Verrucomicrobium spinosum DSM 4136 = JCM 18804: one gene and its partner. The protein of the gene in region 1 interacts with the protein of each later gene in a pairwise test. Links are inferred from orthologs where the notes say so. Each region holds a gene or a part of one and is shown in the gene's direction. Other genes may lie near its edges. The genes, in order: ribD and accC.

Evidence for each region.
Region 2: the proteins of ribD (region 1) and accC interact in binary tests that used the Escherichia coli proteins (3 or more experiments, as listed by UniProt). The link is inferred for Verrucomicrobium spinosum DSM 4136 = JCM 18804 from one-to-one orthologs.

The regions. Positions count from the first base shown.
Region 1 is NZ_ABIZ01000001.1:8,015,737-8,025,661, forward strand. Bases 3,826-6,607 are described here. They hold ribD (bifunctional diaminohydroxyphosphoribosylaminopyrimidine deaminase/5-amino-6-(5-phosphoribosylamino)uracil reductase RibD), read left to right. Parts: upstream 3,826-4,575; coding sequence 4,576-5,640; downstream 5,641-6,607. Other genes in these bases: VSP_RS32315 (type II secretion system F family protein), read right to left, coding at 3,826-4,483; VSP_RS32325 (outer membrane protein assembly factor BamB family protein), read right to left, coding at 5,756-6,607. In the rest of the region: VSP_RS32300 (phenylacetate--CoA ligase family protein), read right to left, coding at 1-149; VSP_RS32305 (dienelactone hydrolase family protein), read left to right, coding at 609-1,760; recombinase RecA, read right to left, coding at 2,238-3,362; more of VSP_RS32315, read right to left, coding at 3,485-3,825; more of VSP_RS32325, read right to left, coding at 6,608-7,054; VSP_RS32330 (DUF3857 domain-containing protein), read left to right, coding at 7,279-9,925. UniProt on the Escherichia coli protein: Converts 2,5-diamino-6-(ribosylamino)-4(3h)-pyrimidinone 5'-phosphate into 5-amino-6-(ribosylamino)-2,4(1h,3h)-pyrimidinedione 5'-phosphate.
Region 2 is NZ_ABIZ01000001.1:1,257,047-1,267,050, forward strand. The notes cover bases 2,933-5,793. They hold accC (acetyl-CoA carboxylase biotin carboxylase subunit), read left to right. Parts: upstream 2,933-3,612; coding sequence 3,613-4,974; downstream 4,975-5,793. Other genes in these bases: accB (acetyl-CoA carboxylase biotin carboxyl carrier protein), read left to right, coding at 2,947-3,492; thrB (homoserine kinase), read left to right, coding at 5,090-5,793. Outside these bases: VSP_RS04905 (proline dehydrogenase family protein), read left to right, coding at 1-2,826; more of thrB, read left to right, coding at 5,794-5,965; VSP_RS04925 (hypothetical protein), read left to right, coding at 6,015-6,260; VSP_RS33910 (PIN domain-containing protein), read left to right, coding at 6,265-6,513; lpxK (tetraacyldisaccharide 4'-kinase), read left to right, coding at 6,516-7,751; 23S rRNA (guanosine(2251)-2'-O)-methyltransferase RlmB, read left to right, coding at 8,773-9,354; preprotein translocase subunit SecG, read left to right, coding at 9,420-10,001. UniProt on the Escherichia coli protein: This protein is a component of the acetyl coenzyme A carboxylase complex; first, biotin carboxylase catalyzes the carboxylation of the carrier protein and then the transcarboxylase transfers the carboxyl group to form malonyl-CoA.

The DNA.
Region 1 (9,925 bases):
GGGGATCGCGCTTGCGCCCAAGCCGCAAGTTTGCGGAATTTGCGCAGCTGCGCCGCCTCCAGTTGCGAGCGGGTGAAACGGCCATTCCGCCAGTGATTCCACAAGGCCTTAAGCCACAGAAAGGATTCTCTAGGGGGGTGAAACCTCATGGCGATGGGAGATATTTTGGAGTTCCCGGACCGGGTTGTGGTCTTGGGAGACAGAGGGATACGTGCAATCGGGATCAACTCACAGCGGCATCCGGACAGGACCCTTAGACACCGCGTTTCGCATTTCGTAGCGGCCCCGAAAAAATCAAGGGCCGCTTCGCAGGAGACGTAAGACTTGAAGACTCCTGACAGAAGACCTGAGCAGGACCTGTAGGAGGACATTCCGCAGAACCTGTCACCCATGGGAGTCTCCAACCGGGCGGGCGACCTCAGCTAGGCTTCCCACTTTCCTCCCTCAACATTTCGCTGACCGCCCCCCCTAGTTCGAGGCATCACGTCCACTTAAGCCCACCCTGCCACTGTCGGTGCCATGGAGAAAAGCGCAGACGTGATGATAAGACCCGCACTCTGGCCCATTACTATCCGGTCTCGCCTCGTTCCCTGTCTCTATCCACGCTCATGCGCCCTTCGTTCCTGCCGCCTCTTCATGCTGCCATCCGCAGCCTCTCCCTGCTCGCCCTGACAGCGGGGATTGCGTCTGCGGTCCACGCCTCCGATGTAGAGCTCACCGAGACCGTGCAGCTCCCGGAGTGTCACAGCCTCGGCTGGGTGCGGGCCAACACGCAGCCCAAGGAACAGAAAACCTGGGACGGTGTGCTGGATGAGGCCAAGTGGGGCACGCCCTCCCCGCAGCAGGCGGTGTCCCGCAACTGGGACTGGCGGCTCACCGATGAAGAGTGGCGGCAGGCGGTGGCAGCCAAGGGCGAGGGGAAGAAGGAGGACGTGAAGTTTGACCTATGGATCCCCGCCGGCGTGAAAACCGCAAAGGGCATCGTGGTCATGTCCGGTCACGGCAGTGGAGAAAACCTCTTCAAACATCCGGAACTGCGCAAGCTGGCTACAGAGCTAAACCTCGCACTGTTCAAGTTCGTGGGCAATCCCATGCAGCGTGGCTTCTGGCCCCGCAGTCTGCTTTACGACCGGCTCAAGGAATTCGGCCAAAAGTCGGGACACCCTGAGCTGGCGAACGCGCCGCTCTTCCTCTACGGTCACTCCAACGGCACCGGCTTCTCTGCCATTTTCACCGCCACCGAGAGCAGCCGCGTCTGGGCCTGGGTGTCCATGCGACCCGGCACGACCTTCCAGGTGTACCAGCCCGGAGCGGCTCAAGTGCCTGGGCTTGTGATCTTTGGCGAAGACGATCCCTTCCTCGCCCGCCCTTCCAAGGAGGAAAACCTGACCGTGGTGGAAGTCATGCGCAAGAAACACGCCGCCCTCTGGACCTCTACCGTGGAGCCCAAGACGGGTCACGGCCCCGGCGGGAAGACCTGGCCCCTCGTCTTCTCCTTCCTCCGCCATACTTTCGCCGCCCGGGTACCCACAGATAGTGATCCGGGAAAAGGACCGATCAAACTGACCGTGCCCGCCGTGGAATCCGGCAACCTGGGGAAGAACTGGGATCCGGCTACAGGTGGGTATCAGACGCTCAAGACCGCCCCGTTTCAGACCTACTCCGGCGAGAAGGCAACCGCATCTTGGTTGGTGAATGAAGCGTTTGCCAAAGACTGGCAGTCGTTCCAGAGGGAAGGGAAGGTGGCGGGAGGTTCTTAGACCCTGTTTGGACAAAAACATTCCATTGTGACATTGCCACCCACTGTGGAGGGCTTCCAAGCGCACTGGGTGGATGGTCGCGATCGGCACCATCGTAGCAAGGACATGCGTTCAACTCAGCCCCTCTGCCACCGACGGCACGCCCTGAGCCTCCCGCGCCCAGTTCAGTCCCGAAGGCAAGGCAGCGCCACGGTCATGGGACATGCGCCCCGGACCGACGAAGACGGTCGGACGACTTCTCGACCATGCCCGACAAGAGAAGAAGCCGGACGGGGCCACTCGGTCCGTCCGGCTTCTTTAGTTTCAGGGGGTGTGTCAGTAACCGAGGAACAAAAATGGCCCCAGTCTCCCCGAGATAAATAATGCGCCGACGGACTTCCCTCCAGCGGACAGGATCTGTCCGCTGCCGAGATCGTGGAACCGACGCAGAGGGGTGCGAGCCAGCCTGGCATTGCCCTGCTGTCCTTCCCCGGTGAATTATTCTCCGGCTTCGTCGTCGCTGATGGCGGCGCTGGGCAGGCCCGCGCCGTTGCTGCGGCTGCTTTTGCTACCGCTGTTGGCGAGTTTCTCAGCGAGGCGGGCTTTGACCTGCTCTTCGACGTCCGCATAAAGGGCGGTGTCGGCCTTGAGGGCCTCTTTGCAAGCGTCGCGCCCTTGGGCGAGTTGAGTGCCCTTGTAGCTGATCCACGATCCGCGCTTCTGAAGGATGTCGTACTCGAGGGCGAGGTCGAGCAGCGAACCCACGCCGCTGATGCCTTCGTTGTACATGATGTCAAACTCGGCCTCAGTGTACGGAGGCGCGAGCTTGTTTTTCACCACCTTGACCTTGGTGCGGTTCCCGGTGGTGGTGCCGTCCGAGCTCTTGATGGCTCCAATACGGCGGATGTCGATGCGGACGCTGGAGTAGAACTTAAGGGCCTTGCCACCAGGGGTCGTCTCGGGGTTGCCGAACATGACGCCCACCTTCTCACGGATCTGGTTGGTGAAGATGCAGCAAGTGCGGGCTTTGGAGATGATGGCGGTGAGCTTCCGTAGGGCCGCGCTCATAAGGCGGGCTTGGGCCCCCACGGTGGCGTCGCCGATCTCCCCTTCCAGTTCCTGGCGGGTGACGAGGGCGGCCACGGAGTCGATGACGATCACATCAAGGGCGTTGGAGCGCACCAGCGTCTCACAGATGCGCAGGGCTTCTTCACCGCTGCTGGGCTGGGAGACGAGGAGCTCTTCCATCTTCACTCCCAGTTTCCGGGCGTAGTTGGGATCAAGAGCATGCTCCACGTCGATGAAGGCGGCCAGACCGCCGGTTTTCTGAGCCTGGGCGATGACCGTGAGGGTCAGCGTGGTTTTACCGGAAGATTCCGGGCCGTACACTTCGACCACACGACCGCGGGGAAAGCCGCCTATGCCAAGAGCTTGGTCAATAAGGAGGTTGCCAGTAGGAATGATGGAGATTTCCGTGCGATTCTCCTCGCCCATCCGCAGGATGGAACCTTCACCATAATCCTTGTGAATCTGCTGGATCGCCATCTCCAGATTCTTGGCCCGGGCGTCTGCAATCTTGTTGGAGACGGGTTCAGAGGACGTTTCTTTGGGTGCGCGGGCCATACGGTGTCGGTATTAGAGTTTGGTGAACAGTTGAGAGCGATAATGTTCGATTGAACAGGAGTTGCAACTCCTATTTTGAGAAATGTTTCTGCACTGGAGGTCACTGCCCCAGTGCAGGAGGCTTAGATGCCGTCCAGCATCTGCTGAATCATGCCATGCGGGCCCATGTAGCTGAGGGCCATGCTGATCACCCGCCAAGCGATGTAAAGCAACACCAAGACGTAAAAAATGCGGGGCAGCCACTCGGCGGCCCGATCTTGGGCGCGGGAGGCGAGCTCGGCCTCGGCGCGAGCCCAGCGACCCATCTCGATGTCCAGTGTTCCTGTCTGTTCCGCGGTATCCACGGCGCTCCCCAAGGATTTGGGAAGCGCTCCGGTAGCTTTCAGCGCTGGTGCCAGGGCCTGACCGTCCTCCACACTCTGGGCGGCCTTGAAGCCTGCCCCCTCCAGCACGGCGCTCTGGGAGGCTTTACCCGCCATCCGCAGGATTTCTGAGATGCGCAAAGCCGCCAGCAGCCCCGTCTCGAACACCTGACAGAACCGGGCGAGCGCCCAGTGGCGACGTGCGCCGCCCACCAGCGGAATGCTGCCCAGCAAGCGGTCCACCCCAGGGGACTGGGCGGCCATCTTGAGCACGAACCACCAGCAGGCCCCCAACACGGCTAGCGCCGCCCAGATCATCAGCAAGCGACCGCCGGTCTGGAGCAGGTAGTCCTGCAAGCCGCCGCCATTCCACATGCGGGTGAAATCCGGGAAGAGAGCGCCCACATGCAGCAGAAGCACGGGGTAAATGAGGGCCCCGATGGCCTTGTCCCGGCTCTTTTGGCGAAGCTCGAAGTAGTGCGCGAGGTGCTCGCAGGAGGCCTCGAGGCGGCCGCCTTTCTCCCCAGCATCCAGCAGGCTGATCTCCAGGGGTGTGACAATGCCGGCGTTGTGCCGGGCCACGGATTCTGTGAAGCTGAGCCGTTCGGCCAGCCCTTGTTTGATGCCGTTCAGGTAGGAACGCATGGAAGCCGGGGGCCCCTGCTCCAGCAGCAAATCCACGGAGCGGTCCAGATGCATGCCCGCCCCCAACAGCTTGGCAAATTCATGGTAAAGCTGGGCGCGCTGCTTGGTCGTCATGCACGCGCATCAAAACACAGGCCGGGGGCGCAACACAAAGGTTTTCCGGTGAAAGGGCATCTTTGTGTGGTAGAGCGGAGGAGGTTCCTCACATGCAGCTCCCAGAAGACGAAAAGTGGATGCGCCTGGCCCTGGCCGAGGCCCGGCGTGGTATTGGTCTCACCTCGCCCAACCCCGCCGTAGGCGCGGTCCTGGTGAATGAGGGCCGCCTCATCGGACAGGGCTGGCACCATCGGGTGGGCCAGCCACACGCGGAGGTGGAGGCTCTACGGAACGCAGAAGCGAACGGTCACGGGGCGGAGATTCGCGGGGCGACGGCCTATGTCACCCTCGAACCCTGCTCCACCCACGGTCGCACTGGCGCATGCACGGTGGCGCTGGCGAAGGCCGGGGTGAGCCGCGTCGTCTATGGAGCCACGGATCCCAATCCGGGGCATGCCGGGGCGGCCGACCGTCTGCTCCAGGAGGCGGGCATCGCGGTGTTGAGCGGCGTCCTGCGTGAGGAGTGCGAGGAGGTACTGCGCCCCTTTGCCAAATGGATCACGACCGGCCTGCCCTATGTGGTGGCCAAGGCGGGGCAAAGCCTGGATGGCCGCCTCACCCGCCCTCCGGGGGAATCCCAGTGGATCACCAGCGAGGTCTCACGCGCTCATGCCATGCAGTTGCGGGTGCAGAGTGACGCCATCCTCATCGGCGCGGAGACGCTCCGCCGTGACAACCCGCGGCTCACGTTGCGCGGCGATGCCGTACCGGAGGGGAAGATCCAGCCCTGGCGCGTGGTGGTGACCCGCGGAGGGGATTTGCCCAGGGGCGCGAACCTGTTCAATGACGAGTTCAAGGAGCGAACCCTCGTGCTGGAGGGGGAACGTTGTTTCCCTGAGATCCTCCAGGAACTGGCCGCCCGGGGAATCACCAGCTTGCTGCTGGAGAGCGGCGGCAACCTTCTAGGCCAGGCCTTTGCCGCTGGGGCGGTGGATGAGGTGTGCTGGTACATTGCCCCCAGAATCTGCGGCGGCGGCACCATGGCGGTGGGCGGGCTTGATTTTGCCCTGGGAGCGAAATCCGTGGAGCTGGAGAAGGCACGCGTGGAGGTGTTGGGGAGCGATGTGTGCGTGCGGGGGTTGGTTGTCCGGCAAGTGGCGGAGAGGGCGGGTTGATGTGGCCAGCCCCTGATTCCGTGCAGCATGCGAGAGGTCACCCCAACAGCCTCCTGCTGGCCGCTCCACCAGGTTCATGATATAACCCTCCACACGAACCAATAACCTCGCCTCCCTACCAAACCTGCCACGCCCGCAATTCAGAGTCGCTCCTGGCGAACACGCGGTTCCCGGCGAACGCTGGATGCGCCCAGGTCTTGCCAATGATCTGATGACGGGCGAGCTCCTCCATCTTCTCCGGAGTGAAGCGGGCGTAGAAGAGCTCGCCGCTGGCATTGAGGCCGCAGGCGAGATTCTGCTTTTCATCCAGCCAGACGAGGCTGATCTGGGGGTTGCGGTCTTTGGGCGTCAACTGATGGCCGTCTTTCCACTGCACCCTGCCGTCCTGAAGACGGAAACAGACGACACCCTCCGCCTTGGTGAGGAGGTACACGTACCCGTCCTTGTACAGGGGCTGGCTCATGAGGCCGCACAGGTTTTTTTCCTCGCTCCAGGCAAGGTTCACCTCCTTGACGTCCTTCTCCCCCAGACGCAGGGCGCGGGAGCCGTGCCAGTAGCCGGACACGAAGAGCAACCCCTCATGATACAGGGGCTGGGCAATAGAGACGCCATAGGTGATTTCATAGGGAAAGCGCCAGTGCTCCACGCCCGAGTCCGGGTTCATGCTGGTGATGTGCTTGGGGCCCCACTGGATGAGCTGGGGACCGGTGGGCGACTGGATCACGACGGGGGTGCAGTAGCCGGCGGGATCACTGCCACCGCGCCAGCGCTCGCGCCCGCTGGCCAGGTCCAGAGCCACGACGCTGCCACCCGGTTGCGCTCCGCAGTGCAGCAGCACGGTGTCCCTCCAGAGGAAGGGGGAGGCTGCGAAACCCCAGGTGGGGATGACGCCACCGTGGTCCTTCACCAGATCCACCTGCCAGTGCACCTTGCCGGTGATCGCATCCAGACACACCGCCACGCCCCGGGCGCCAAGAGTATAGGCACGCCCTTCATGCACTGTCACTGAGGCACGCGGACCGTTGCCGTAGTCCATGGAGTCGTAGCTCGTCGGGTAGGAGTGCTCCCAGTGCAGCTTGCCGTTGGCTGCGTCAAAGCACAGGACCCTCTCCACCTCCGCCTTTCCGGAGCCCGACTGGCGGTCCATCACATACACCTTGCCCTGGGCCACGGTCACGCCGCCGTAGCCGCCGCCCAAAGGAGCCTTCCAGAGCAGACGCGGCTCAGACTCCGCCAGATCCGCAGGGCGTCCTGCCGGATTCCATCGGCCATTGCCATCGGGTCCGCGAAAGCGGGGCCACTCCTCCGTGCCACTGGCCCTGACGGGGTGAATGGCAACGGCGCAAAGGTTCACCGCCGCCATCAGGGCCAGCAGTGACAGCGAACGAGAAACAGGAGTGAACCGATGGTGCATTGGGGGAGAAAGCCAGAGGTTGCAGACGACCGGACGGAGTCAGCGCCGGCCGGTCAGGGAGTCATCACCGCCAAGACGGCAAATCTTTCATTCTGATGCCTGCGGGTGCCGCAGCAGATGCCTCTGACCCTGTCAATTCACCGGCCCGGAACAGGATGGTGATTGTTAAAAAGACGGAAAAACCAAGTTGCCTACGCACACAGGGTCACGCTAGAAGGGGCACCATGGAATTTACCCCCTTCCTACTGACGGAGACTTTTGAGACTGCGGAAAAGGCAGGCGCCATCGCCGGTTCTGTGTTTGCGGCGCTCGGGACGGTGTTTGGCGTGATCCGGTGCACCCAGATCATGCGCCGCCCCACCACCAGCACGCTGTGCGTCACCGCGCTCCTGCTCGTCATGATCGCCTGGGCGCTCTCCTCTGGCGTGCGCTTTTTCACTCTGCTGATGGGCGCCCGGAACGATGTGCTGCAGATGATCGTCAGCTTCACGGTGGCGGTGATCATGATCGGCGGTCTGGCGGTCGGGATCGTTGGCCTCTGCCTCTATGACTCCGGCCGCTATCGCCAGGGGCGGGCCCAGGCGATCTGGGCCATTGTCCTGTCCACCGTGATCGTCCTCGGCATGAGCGTCACGGCGGCCATCAATGTCGCGAAACAGATCCAGGATCGTGACGGGGACTCCCCCTTGAGCATGACCACGGGAATCCCTCGCGAGATAAAAAACGAGCAGTTCAATTTTTCCGTCACCGCCGACGAATCCTGGTGGGAAATCCCGAATCACAAACAGCTTAACAAGCTATCCTGCATGGCCCTCCGGCTAAAAAATTCGGAAGTCTTCATGCTCGTCATTGCGGAGGAGACGGGCATCGGGTACGAGCTCGAAGATCTGAGCGAGACGGTGAAAATTCGCGCGTTGCCAGGCACCAAAACGTCGCGGCAGACCCAGGAGAAAGTTCACTTGAACGGACTGGACTTCGTAAGAATCCAGACCATCGGAAGGCCCGACGGAGTGCGGATGAATCTCTACTACGACCAGTGGGTGGCCGTCCACGGTGGTCTCTGCTGGCAGATCCTCTTCTGGGGGAGTGACCACAAGGAGACGCTGGTGAAGGCGCAGGCCAGCACCATGATGAACTCCTTCCGCCTGCTCAACAAAGATCTCATCCTGGGCGAGGCTGCCAAAGACCAGGCCAGACCGGAGCTGGGGTACGCCACCCATCTGGAGCCCGGCATGTGGAACGAGTGGTCCAACCCGGCGGAACTGACGCGTCTCGCCGACTTCTCCGCCCAGCGGCATCTGGAGGCGTTCGTGGTGGTGCCCCTGCGGTTTGAGGAAGGCACAGTCAATCTTGATGCCGCGGCCAGAGCTCTGCTCTCCACCATCAATCTGACCTACCCCATGGACGGTGAAGACCAGAACAGCTCGGAGAAGTCGTGGACTCCCCCCGGTGCCAGCAGTTCAGGCTCGGGACTGGAGATCCGGCACCGCATGAAGCAGGACGATGGCACCGGGTACCGGTACCTGGTTCGAGTAGCCCACTGGCCGACGGGCGCGGTGATGGTGGCCGGCTGGGCCGCCGATGACAAGGGGGACTTCCAGAAGGTGGAGACGGCGGTGTCTGCGGTGGAGCTGCATGAGCCACGGGGGACCGCCCCGGCCGTGGCCAGGGAAGCCCTGACCGACTACGGGGCCGCCTGCAACCAGATCGGCCTGTACCACTTCAACCGGGAGGAGTACCCAGCCGCCACCCGGTGGTTCAAACAAGCCTTCGAGCAGACCCAGGCCGAGCCTGTGCTGCTGGAGAACATTGGCAACTCATTGGAAAAAGCAAAACAAGCCGGGGAAGCTCTGGATTACTACAAGGCCTATGAGGGAAAGTTCACCGACCACCTGCCACTGGAGGTCCGGAGGGCGCGGCTCACCGCTCTGACGGGAAAGACCCAGCAGGCGGAAAAACACTTCCTGGGGTTGCTCAACAAAGGGCTGAAGGATGAAAACGAACTGCTGGACTGGATCAACCTGCTGATCGAGCAGGAGGACTACAAGACCGCGATCCACTCCGGTGAGGTCTGGCTGGCCCGACGCCCCAGCCTGAATGTGCGGCGCTGGCTGGCACAGACCGTCTTCACCAGCGGGGACCACAAGCTCGCCCTGCAGCAGTTTGAGGAAATACTTGCGACTGATCCCGCCAACAAACGCTCCGCGTATGACCTGGCCGAATACTGCAACGAGGCCGGGGAACACACCCGGGCGGCTGAGGTGGCGGAGAAAGTGCTGAAGGACGAGGCGGAGTCCCCGCGCGCCCTGATGGCCCTGGGCTGGAGCCAGATGGGCCGCAAGTGGTACAAGGATGCGAAGCAGACCTTTGAGAGGGCCGCGCAGAAAAACCCCAAAGACACCGAGGTGCAGAGCGCCATCCGCTCCGCCTCCGCAGCCCTCGGCCAGGGGGACAACTCCGACATCAAGCAGATGCTGCCGCCGGTGGAGACCCCGCCAGAGGTCCTCTCCGCACTGGATCAGCTGAAGGTGCCAGACGACTTGGAGGAAGGCCAGTCCACCATCTCCCTCGTACGCACCACCGGCTATCACTACATGAAGGGCAAGCCAGCCCGTCGCACGCTGTACCGGAAGGTGAAGATCCTGGACAACCAGGGGGCCAAGGATCTCAGCTCGCTGCAATATTCGTTCAATCCGCTGGCCGAGCGTATTTTCATGAACCGGCTGGAGGTGCGGGACAGTGCCGGTGCGCTGGTCTCCCGGGCCACGGTGGATGACGCGTATGTGCGTGACCTTCACGACGGGACGGCCAGCTCAGACCGGGTGTTGCATCTCCAGGTGGAAGGGGTAAAGCCCGGCTGCACCATCGAGT
Region 2 (10,004 bases), 6.8 Mb from region 1 along the record:
GACCGGCCCGGTCTGGAGAAGGTGGCGGCGGGCCTGGCTCTGCAGGCCTACATTCCGGACTCTGCCCAGTGGCAACGGCGGATCAACGAATGGGCCCGACGCCGGGTGGCGGCGGGCGGTGCGCCTGTGACGCTGCGGATTGTTAAAGGCGCGAACCTGGAGATGGAGCGGGTGGAGGCCTCCATCCGCGGCTGGCCCCAGGCTCCCTACAAGAGCAAGCTGGAGACGGACGCGAACTACAAGCGCCTGTTGCACGAGGGTTTCCGGCCGGAGAACCTCGCGGCGGTGCGTCTCGGCATCGCTTCACACAATCTCTTTGATGTCGCCTACGCCCTGGTGCTGGTGGGGGAGGGGCGGGCGCTGGACCGCGTGCAGTTTGAGATGCTGGAAGGCATGGCCAACCCCCAGCGCCGCGCGCTCCTGGAGAAGATCTCCAACCTGCTGCTCTATGCCCCGGCGTGCGGGAAGGAGCAGTTCGTCAGCGCCATCGGCTACCTGATCCGGCGGCTGGATGAGAACACGGGCGGGGAGAACTTCCTGCGCCATGCGTTTCACCTCGAACCCGGCAGCCCTGCGTGGAAGCTGCTCTCCGGCGGGTTCGTGGAGTCATTCTCCCTCCTGCCGGTGCTTTCGGACGCGCCGCGCCGCATCCAGGACCGGGCCCTGCCGGTTATCCCGCGGGAGATGCGCGAGTTTGTGAACGAACCGGACACGGACTGGAGCCTGCCGCAGAATGGCGGGTGGGCGGCTCGACTGCTGGATGCAGCCCGGGAGGGCTGGTATGGGGTGCCGTTTGCGGTGGCTGGACGTGAGATCAGCAGCGGCAGAAAGACGCGCCCCCTGGTGGATCCGTCGCGCCCGGGCCACCCATTGGGGGAGGTAAGTCTTCCGGCTGCGGATGAGATTGATGATGCGGTGGAAGCTGCGGTCAAGGATGAGGACGGCTGGCGCGCCCTGACCCCGGCGGCGCGCACGGACTTCCTGAAACGCGTGGCGCATGAGATCCGCAAGGCGCGGGGGCATCTGATGACGGCGGCGCTGGCAAATACGGGGAAGGTCTTCGCTGAGTCGGATCCCGAGGTGAGTGAGGCGGTGGACTTCGTGGAGTACTATGCGAGGTCGGCACAGTATTTCTCTGAGCAGCTCGGACCTCACGTGGAGGCCAGGGGAAAGGGCGTGGTGGTGGTGGTCTCCCCCTGGAACTTCCCGATCGCCATCCCCTGCGGGGGTGTGGCGGCCGCTCTCGCAGCGGGGAATACGGTGATTCTCAAGCCGGCTTCGGATGCGGTGGTGCCAGCGTGGGAGCTCTGCCAGTGTTTCTGGAGGGCTGGGGTGTCGCGGAAGACGTTGCAATTCCTGCCCTGTAGCGGGGCGGATGCTGCGCGGCTGGTGCAGCATCCCGGTGTGGACTCCGTCATTCTCACAGGCGGCACGGCCACTGCGCTGGCCATGCTGGAGGCAAAACCCGGGATGCATCTGGTGGCGGAGACGGGCGGTAAAAATGCCACCATCGTCACCGCCATGGCGGATCGCGATCAGGCCATCAAGAACGTGCTGCATTCCGCCTTCAGCCATAGCGGGCAAAAGTGCTCTGCCACGTCCCTGCTGCTGCTGGAGGCGGAGGTGTATGACGACCCGGAATTCAAGCGGGGGCTGGGGGAGGCGGTCATGAGCTTGCGGGTGGGGTCCGCCTGGGAGCTCTCTACCAAGATGGGGCCGCTGATCCGCCCTCCTACGGGTGAGCTCCAAACCGCCCTGACGACGCTGGAGCCGGGGGAATCCTGGGCTCCCGCGCCGCGCTGCCTCGATGGCAATCCGCACCTGTGGACTCCCGGCGTGAAGTGGGGCGTGCAGCCTGGGAGCGTGACGCATCTCACTGAGTTCTTCGGGCCGGTGCTGGGGGTGATGCGGTTTGAGAAACTGTCTGAAGCCATCGAGCTGGTCAATGCCACAGGGTACGGCCTGACCAGTGGTCTGGAGAGCCTGGATGACCGGGAGCAAGACGAATGGCGGCAAGGGGTGCAGGCGGGCAATCTCTACATCAACCGCACAACGGTGGGGGCTGTGGTGCTGCGCCAACCGTTTGGCGGCATGGGCAAGAGTGCCTTTGGTGCCGGGATCAAGGCGGGCGGCCCCAACTATGTTGCTCAGTTCATGGATTTTCGTGAGACGGTGCCGGCCCTCCCAGCCGCCCCGCGTCCCGGGTCGGAGCTCGGGCGTTTCCTGGAGGCGCTCCAGGGCTGGGACACGCTGAACCTCATGGAGAACAGCCGCCTGGTGGCGGCCTTCTCCAGCTACGAGCGGGCCTGGACGACTGAGTTCTCCCAGGAGCACGACACCTTTCGTCTGCTGGGGCAGGACAATCTGCGTCGCTATCTCCCGGTGAAAAATCTGCGCATCCGCGTGACGGCCGCGGATACACCTTTCGATTTATTTGCCCGCGTTGCCGCAGGGCGCGTGGCAGGTTGTGATCTCACCCTAAGCGTGCCTCCTGGGACGGAGTGGCGGCCCTTGAGCCGCCTGCGGGAGGCCACGGCCGGGTGGGAGTCCGGCATAAAGTTTGTGGAGGAGAGTGATGCGGATTTGGTGCAGGTAATCAGGGAGCGAAAGACGGAGCGCCTCCGGTACGCGAGGCCTCAGGATGTGCCGGTGGCCGTGCGTCGGGCGGCTGCGGCGCAGCAGATCTTTGTGGCGGATGTGCCCGTGCTCATGGAGGGGCGCCTGGAACTGCTCTGGTATGTCCGCGAGCAGAGCCTGAGCTGCGATTACCATCGTTATGGAAATTTGGGCGGAAGGGTGGGAGAGGTGCGCGCGCTGCCGGATTGACCCGGAGTTCCTCAGCCTCAGGCGGGGCGGCAGAACAGGGGGGGAGGGACCCCGGGTCCCTTTTTCCTTGCCAATCCCCATATCCTCGCTTCCTATCACAGCTTCCGAACATTGCCCTACATGGAAGACAACTCCAACCAAACGAAAGACGCTCCGGGTCTGGATCTCAAAGAAATCCGGCAAATCGTGGATTTGATGAGCAAGAACGACCTGTCCGTTTTCCATCTGGAACATGGCTCGTTCAAGATCAAGCTGCGTCGCGGCTCTGACATTGAGGCCGCCAAAGATCTCCTTTCCAAGATGCCCATTTCCGCCGGGGTAACGACCGTGGCGGCCCCCTATGCGACGGCACCTGCCGCCGCTCCTGTTTCCGCTGCCCCTGCGGCAGCCCCGGCACCCGCTGCGGCGGCACCTGCTGCCTCCGAGCCTGCCGGCCCGACGATCAACTCCCCGATGGTGGGCACCTTCTATCGCGCTCCTGGCCCGAATGAGAAGCTGTTCGTCAACGTGGGCGACACCGTGGATGAGAACACGGTGGTCTGCATCATCGAGGCGATGAAGGTCATGAACGAAATCAAGGCAGAAGCCCGTGGCACCATCGCCCGCGTCCTGGTGGATGACACGAGGCCGGTGCAGTACGGTCAGCCCCTCTTCGAGCTCAAGTAAGCTCGCCTCAACCTTCGCCAGAACCTCCGTATTGCTCACGCTCTGGTGAGTCCGGGGGCAGGGACAGAATCAACGCAGCCAGACTGACGCCCCGCCCCTTCCTTTCTCTCCCACACCGAAATGTTTCGAAAAGTTCTTGTCGCCAACCGTGGTGAAATCGCCCTGCGCGTCATCCGCGCCTGCAAAGAGCTGGATGTAAAAACGGTGGCGGTCTACTCCGAGGCGGACGTGGACTCCATGCACGTGCATCTCGCGGATGAGGCCATCTGTATCGGGCCTGGTCCCAGCTCTGAGAGTTACCTCAAGATCCCCCGCATCATCAGCGCGGCGGAGATTGCCAACGTGGACGCCATCCACCCCGGCTATGGCTTCCTCAGTGAGAAGGCCGAGTTCGCGGAAATCTGCCAGCGCTGCAAGATCAAGTTCATCGGGCCCTCGCCCGAGGTGATCAGCATGATGGGCGATAAAAACACCGCCCGTGCCACAGCCCGCCGCCTGGGTGTGCCGATCACGCCTGGGTCTGATGGCATCATCGAGACCGAGGAGCAGGCTTTTGAGATTGCCCGCCGCATTGGTTATCCCGTCATGATCAAGGCCTCCGCCGGTGGTGGTGGTCGCGGCATGCGCCCGGTGCTCAATGAGGCCACGCTCCGCTCCAGCTTCCAGCAGGCCAGCATGGAGGCGCTCAAGTGCTTCGGTGACGGCTCCGTGTACATGGAGAAGCTCGTGGAGCGCCCGCACCACATCGAGTTCCAGGTCGTGGCGGACAGCCACGGCAACGTCGTTCACCTGGGTGAGCGCGACTGCTCCATGCAGCGCCGCAACCAGAAGATCATCGAGGAGTGCCCCTCTCCGAAGATCTCTGACGAGATCCGCCAGGCCATGGGTGAAGCCACGGTCAAGCTCTGCAAAGAGATCGGCTACGAGAACTGCGGCACCATCGAGTACCTCGTGGACAATGAAGGGAAGAATTTCTACTTCATGGAGATGAACACCCGCATTCAGGTGGAGCACCCCATCACCGAAGAGGTGTACGGCTGCGACCTGATCAAGGAGCAGATCCGCATCGCGGCGGGCCTGCCCATCTCTGAGCACGTGCTGAAGAACACGCCCCGTGCCCACTCCATCGAGTGCCGCATCAACGCAGAGGATCCAGACCGCAACTTCGCCCCCAGCCCAGGCAAGATCAATCACTGGTATGCCCCTGGTGGACGTGGTGTGCGCGTGGATACCCACGTGTACTCTGGCTACACGGTGCCTCCGTACTATGACTCGATGATCGCCAAGCTCATCGTCACCGGTGCCACGCGTGACATCGCCATCCGCCGCATGCGGCGTGCCCTGGGCGAGTTCATGATTCACGGCATCAAAACGACGATCCCGCTGCAGAGCAAGATCATCATGACGAGCGATTTCCAGAATGCCAAGTACGACATCACCTGGGTGGAGAACTTCCTCCGCCAGGAAGGTCTGAAGGGCTAGGCGAGAACATCGCGATACGCCTTCGAGGCACCTTGGGTCTTCCCGAGGTGCCTTTTTTTGTCGTCACCCCGGGTGCTGTTGTTTGCCTTTGCCACTGATTGGTCTTTTATGCGGCGTGTCTTCTTCTGTCACCATCTCTGTGCCTGCCACATCGGCCAACATCGGTCCGGGCTATGATTGTCTGGGCCTGGCGCTCTCGCTTTACAATCAGGTCACCGTGACCCGGTTGGAAGGGGCGCCGCGCATTGAGCCGCATCACGCGATGGTGGAGACCATTGCCGCCTTGTTCTTCCAGCAGCGGGACGTCGCGGCCGCGCCTTTTGCGTTCTCCTGGTCCATCGGTGGCGATGTGCCGCAGTCCCGTGGTCTGGGCAGCAGCGTCACGGTACGGCTTGGCGTCCTGATGGGGTTGAATGAACTCTGCGGGAGGCCGCTGAACAAGCAGCAGCTCTTTGCCCTCTGCTCGGAGGCAGAAGGCCATCCCGACAACGTGGCTCCGGCGGTGTTTGGTGGCTTTGCCCTGGCCAACAGCCGGCAGTGGTTCCGGTTTGAGGTTCAGCCCCGCCTGAAGGCCGTGCTGCTCATTCCTGACTTCGAGGTCGAGACTGTGCACGCCCGCAGCGCCTTGCCAGAAAGCGTGCCGCACCATGACGCCGCCCGGAATACCGCCAACGCCTGCACCCTCGTGGCCGCCTTCGCCACGGGCGAGTATGAGCGCATTGGCGATTCCTTGGAGGACTTCCTGCACCAGCCCTACCGTCGGCACCTGGTGCCCGGCCTCTTTGAGGCCATCGGTGCCGGGGTGAAGGCCGGGGCCATCGGCGGCTACCTGAGCGGTTCCGGCTCCACCATCGCCTGCCTCGCCACCGCGGAGGATACGGAGTCCATCGCCCAGGCCATGAAAAATGCCCTGGTGCAGACCGGGGCCACCGGCCGTACGGTGGTGGTGCCTGCCGACAACGTGGGGGCGAGTGTGGTCTCCCAAGGTTGACTTGAGCCCAGCCGCCGCGATACTCGATTTAAGCAGACGCGTTCACGTTATGGTCAATGCCACCTTTCCCGCGGATATCCTGGTTGGCCTGGACTTGCACGAAGGTGACAAGGTCGAAGGCATCGTCCACGACGGGGTTGTGACGCTGCACATCGCGGAGCGGGCTGCGGGTGATTTCAGCAGCAGCGTTGAGCCGGTGAAGCAATTCCTGGCGCAATGGTCGGGAAGGTTCACGCTGGATGACTGCGATAGCGATTCGCGCTTGGATTATCTCACTCAAAAACACTTGAGGTAAGCCCGTGCGAGTTTTTTTGGATGCCAACATTCTGCTGGACGTCGCGCTAAAGCGCCCTGGCTTGCACGACGCCAGCGGCACTGTGCATCTTGAGCGGGCGTTTGCGTTGGGCATGGGGGATTTTGAAGACGCCATGCAAGTTGCCACTGCTGAGGCGGCAGAAGCGCAGGTCATTGTGACGCGAAACCTTGCAGACTTTGCTGCCTCTCCAGTGAGGGTGGTGTCGCCCGAAGCATTTGTTACTCTCACCTGATCATGGATCTCAAAGACCAACTTGAAGACCTGGAGCAGTGGGCCATTGAGGTCATCCTGCACAACAAGCAGGGGTTCAAGGAAAGTCTGGCCCGGTTCATGTTGCACGGGCTGTCATGGATCTATGCCGGCGCGGTGCAGTTGCGCATCAAGCTCTATCGGGAGCGCTACATCCGTGACCATCATGTGGGCGTGCCGGTCATCAGCATCGGCAACCTGACGGTGGGCGGCACGGGCAAGACGCCGGTGGCTGAGCTGCTGGCGAGGGCCTTGCAGAAGGAAGGGCGCAACGTGGCCATTCTCAGCCGCGGCTACAAGAGCAAGCGGCAGAGGCGGGTGCGTTTCTGGACCAAGTGGCTGGCCCGCATCCGGGGCGAGGAGCTGCCGCAAAATCCGCCCCGGGTGGTCAGCAATGGAGAGCGCGTGCTGCTGGACAGTCACACGGCCGGGGATGAGCCCTTCATGCTGGCGAGCAACCTGCCCGGCGTGCCGGTGGTGGTGGACAAGGACCGCGTGAAGGCCGGTCTGTATGCCATCAGGCAGTTCAACTCGGATGTGCTCCTGCTGGATGACGGGCTGCAGTACGTGCGGCTCAAGCACCGGCTGGACATGGTGTTGATTGACCGAACCGCCCCCTGGGGCAACGGTTTCCTGCTGCCCCGTGGCACCCTGCGGGAACCCCCGCGCCATCTGAAGCGCGCCAGCTACATCTTCCTCACCAAGTGCGACAGCTCGGACAACACCGAGATCATCCGTGAGCTGCGCAAGTACAACCGGGTGGCGGAGATCATCGAGTGCCGCCACCGGCCCAAGTACCTGGAGAACATCCACACCCGCGAGCGGGTTTCGTTGGAAAAGATCTACGGCGCCCACGTGGGGGCCGTCAGCGGCATTGCGGTGCCGGAGAGCTTCGAGAGCGGCCTCCGCAAGCTGGGTGCCAAGGTGGATGTGACCCTCCGCTTTGCGGACCATCACCGGTTTACGTTGAAAGACATCCGCAACTTCATTGATCGCTGCGAGCGCCGCGATGTGGAGATGATCGTCACCACCGAGAAGGACTTCGTTCGGTTCCCGGAAATAAGAAACCCCGAGGTGCCCATCTACTTCTTGCGTGTGGAGATTGAGATCGTGAACGGCAGGGAAATCTTCGACCGCATGGTGCGCATCCTCTGCGAGCCCCGGGAGGTGCCGCGGCCGGTGTACGGGTCAGAGCTGGCGGGTTTGCCGTTGGAGCAGTGAGGGCCGGTGCGTCAGTGGGCAGTGGGCAGTGGGCAGTGGGCAGTGGGCAGTGGGAAGTGGGCAGTGGGCAGTGGGCAGTGGGCAGTGGGCGGCGCGTCAGTGGGCAAGGTGTTGGGGGCGGGCTTGGTGGGGTGGAGGTTGTGTCGGCTTGCGGAGGCCTTGGTTGTGGGCAGCAGGAGGTGATTGGTGATTCTGCCCTGCAATAGGAGCGGAGAGGAGTTGGAGTTCCGCTTTTAAGCGGTCAGGTTCCGCAGTGTCGAGTGCATCGTCACAGGGAGAGGGCGAGAAATTGGGAGGAAATTGCTGGGACTTCATGCCTTCGGCATCTGGTGCTTGTGGGACCAAGAGCGTCGTGGGTGCCGCTTCTTCCCCATTTTCCCGTTCTCTGACTTTGGCGATGCGTTGGGTAACGTGGGGCCTGGCCGCTTAAAAGCCAATGCCATCAGGGAAAACGCATCGTCTTGCTGTTTTGCCTTGGCGCGCCTCGGAGCCGCGATGGTGCAGCCGCCACGACTGTAACTGGTGAGCCCCATTCAGAAGGGCCGAAGTTCCGGGTTCATACCAGCCTGGGGCAACGCCCCAGGGATAGATGGCCAAACTACCCTTGAGGGCTGTAGGCCCGGTGTCATCAAGTCTGCCTATGACGAGCATCCCTGAATGACGTCGGGCCTACAGCCCTCAACCTCTAAAACGAGCGCCTACCTTGGGCGTTGCCCAAGGCTGCAATGATGCCGGACCTTCGGCCCTCAATACTTTCACAAAAGGGAGATGCTCGCCCTCTCCACTTTTCCCTGATGGCATTGGTCCCGCATGCGGGACGGAACTCCAACTCCTCTCCGCTCCCCTGATCATTGACGCATTGGGATGCCTCCGGCCGAGGTCCGTGTCTTGGCAGCCCATCGATGAGCATTTTATCCCCGTGGCTGCGCCCGGCCTCCTGCAACCTGCGAACCAAGAACTCCCCCCCAACATCCCGCAAAGAATCTCTTGCACAGAGGCCAATCCTTTGCGGCTATTCCCCATGCGCCGACAGGAGAATCAAGCCAGAGCCAACAAACATTCCAACCCGACTGCTTCGATCCGTATTTATGAGGAGGACGATCTGGCGAGCGTCCTGGCGGACAAGCCCAATCCTCTGGTTCTGGTTCTCGACTGCATTCAGGATCCGCACAATCTGGGTGCCTGTCTGAGAACGGCGGATGCGGCGGGGTGTGATCTGGTGGTGATGCCAAAGGACAAGACGGCTCCCATCTCGGATACGGTCATTCGCGTGGCCTGTGGCGGGGCGGAGAACGTTCCGATTGCCCGCGTCACGAATCTGGCCCGGGCCATGGACAAGCTGAAGGACCTGGGGGTCTGGTTTGTAGGCACGGAGGATGAGGGCAAGCAGTCCATCTATGACGTGGATCTCAAGGGGCCGATTGGCATCGTCATGGGAGCGGAAGGGGAGGGTATGCGCCGTCTCACTGGCGAGCGTTGCGACTTTCTGGTCAAGATCCCCATGACGGGGCAGGTGCCGTGCCTGAATGTGAGCGTGGCCACCGGGGTTTGCCTCTTTGAGGTGGTCCGCCAGCGCCTTTCTGGGGGTGGTCGCCGCCGGTAGGACTTGACCGGGGGTGCCCTTTTCCCTTGTGCCCTCACAGAACTGTGCCATACTCGCCGCCCTTTATGGACTATCTCATAGGCTTCCTCCTTGTGCTGCAGGTGCTGATCTGCCTGCTGCTCATTCTCATTGTGCTCATGCAACGTCCTCGTCAGGAAGGGCTTGGCGCGGCATTCGGCAGCGGCACCATGGATCAGGCTTTCGGCGCGCACACCACCACGGTCCTGCAGAAAGGCACCACCTGGCTGGGCATTGGATTCTACGTGATCACGTTTGTCCTGGCGGTGCTCGTGGCTCACAAAGATGGCTCCAAGGCCAACGTTCCTGCTCTGATTGATGAAGCGGACAAGAAACCCGCTGCCACCGCCCCGGCTGAGCCTGCGCTTCCGACGACTCCTGACGCGGCTGCTCCGGCCCCTGCACCTGCCCCGGCTGCTGAGGCTCCGGCCGCTCCTGCCCCTGCACCCGCCCCTGCTCCTGAGGCTGCTGCTCCGGCTCCGGCCGCAGAGACCGCTCCGGCCCCGGCTCCTGCGGCTGAACAGCCGAAGCTGGCTCCCGTGGATGCTGTTCCTGGCTCGGCCCCTACGCCGCCTCCGGTTCCTGTCACTCCCGAGCCTGCTCCTGCTCCGGCCCCTGCGGGCAACTGATTC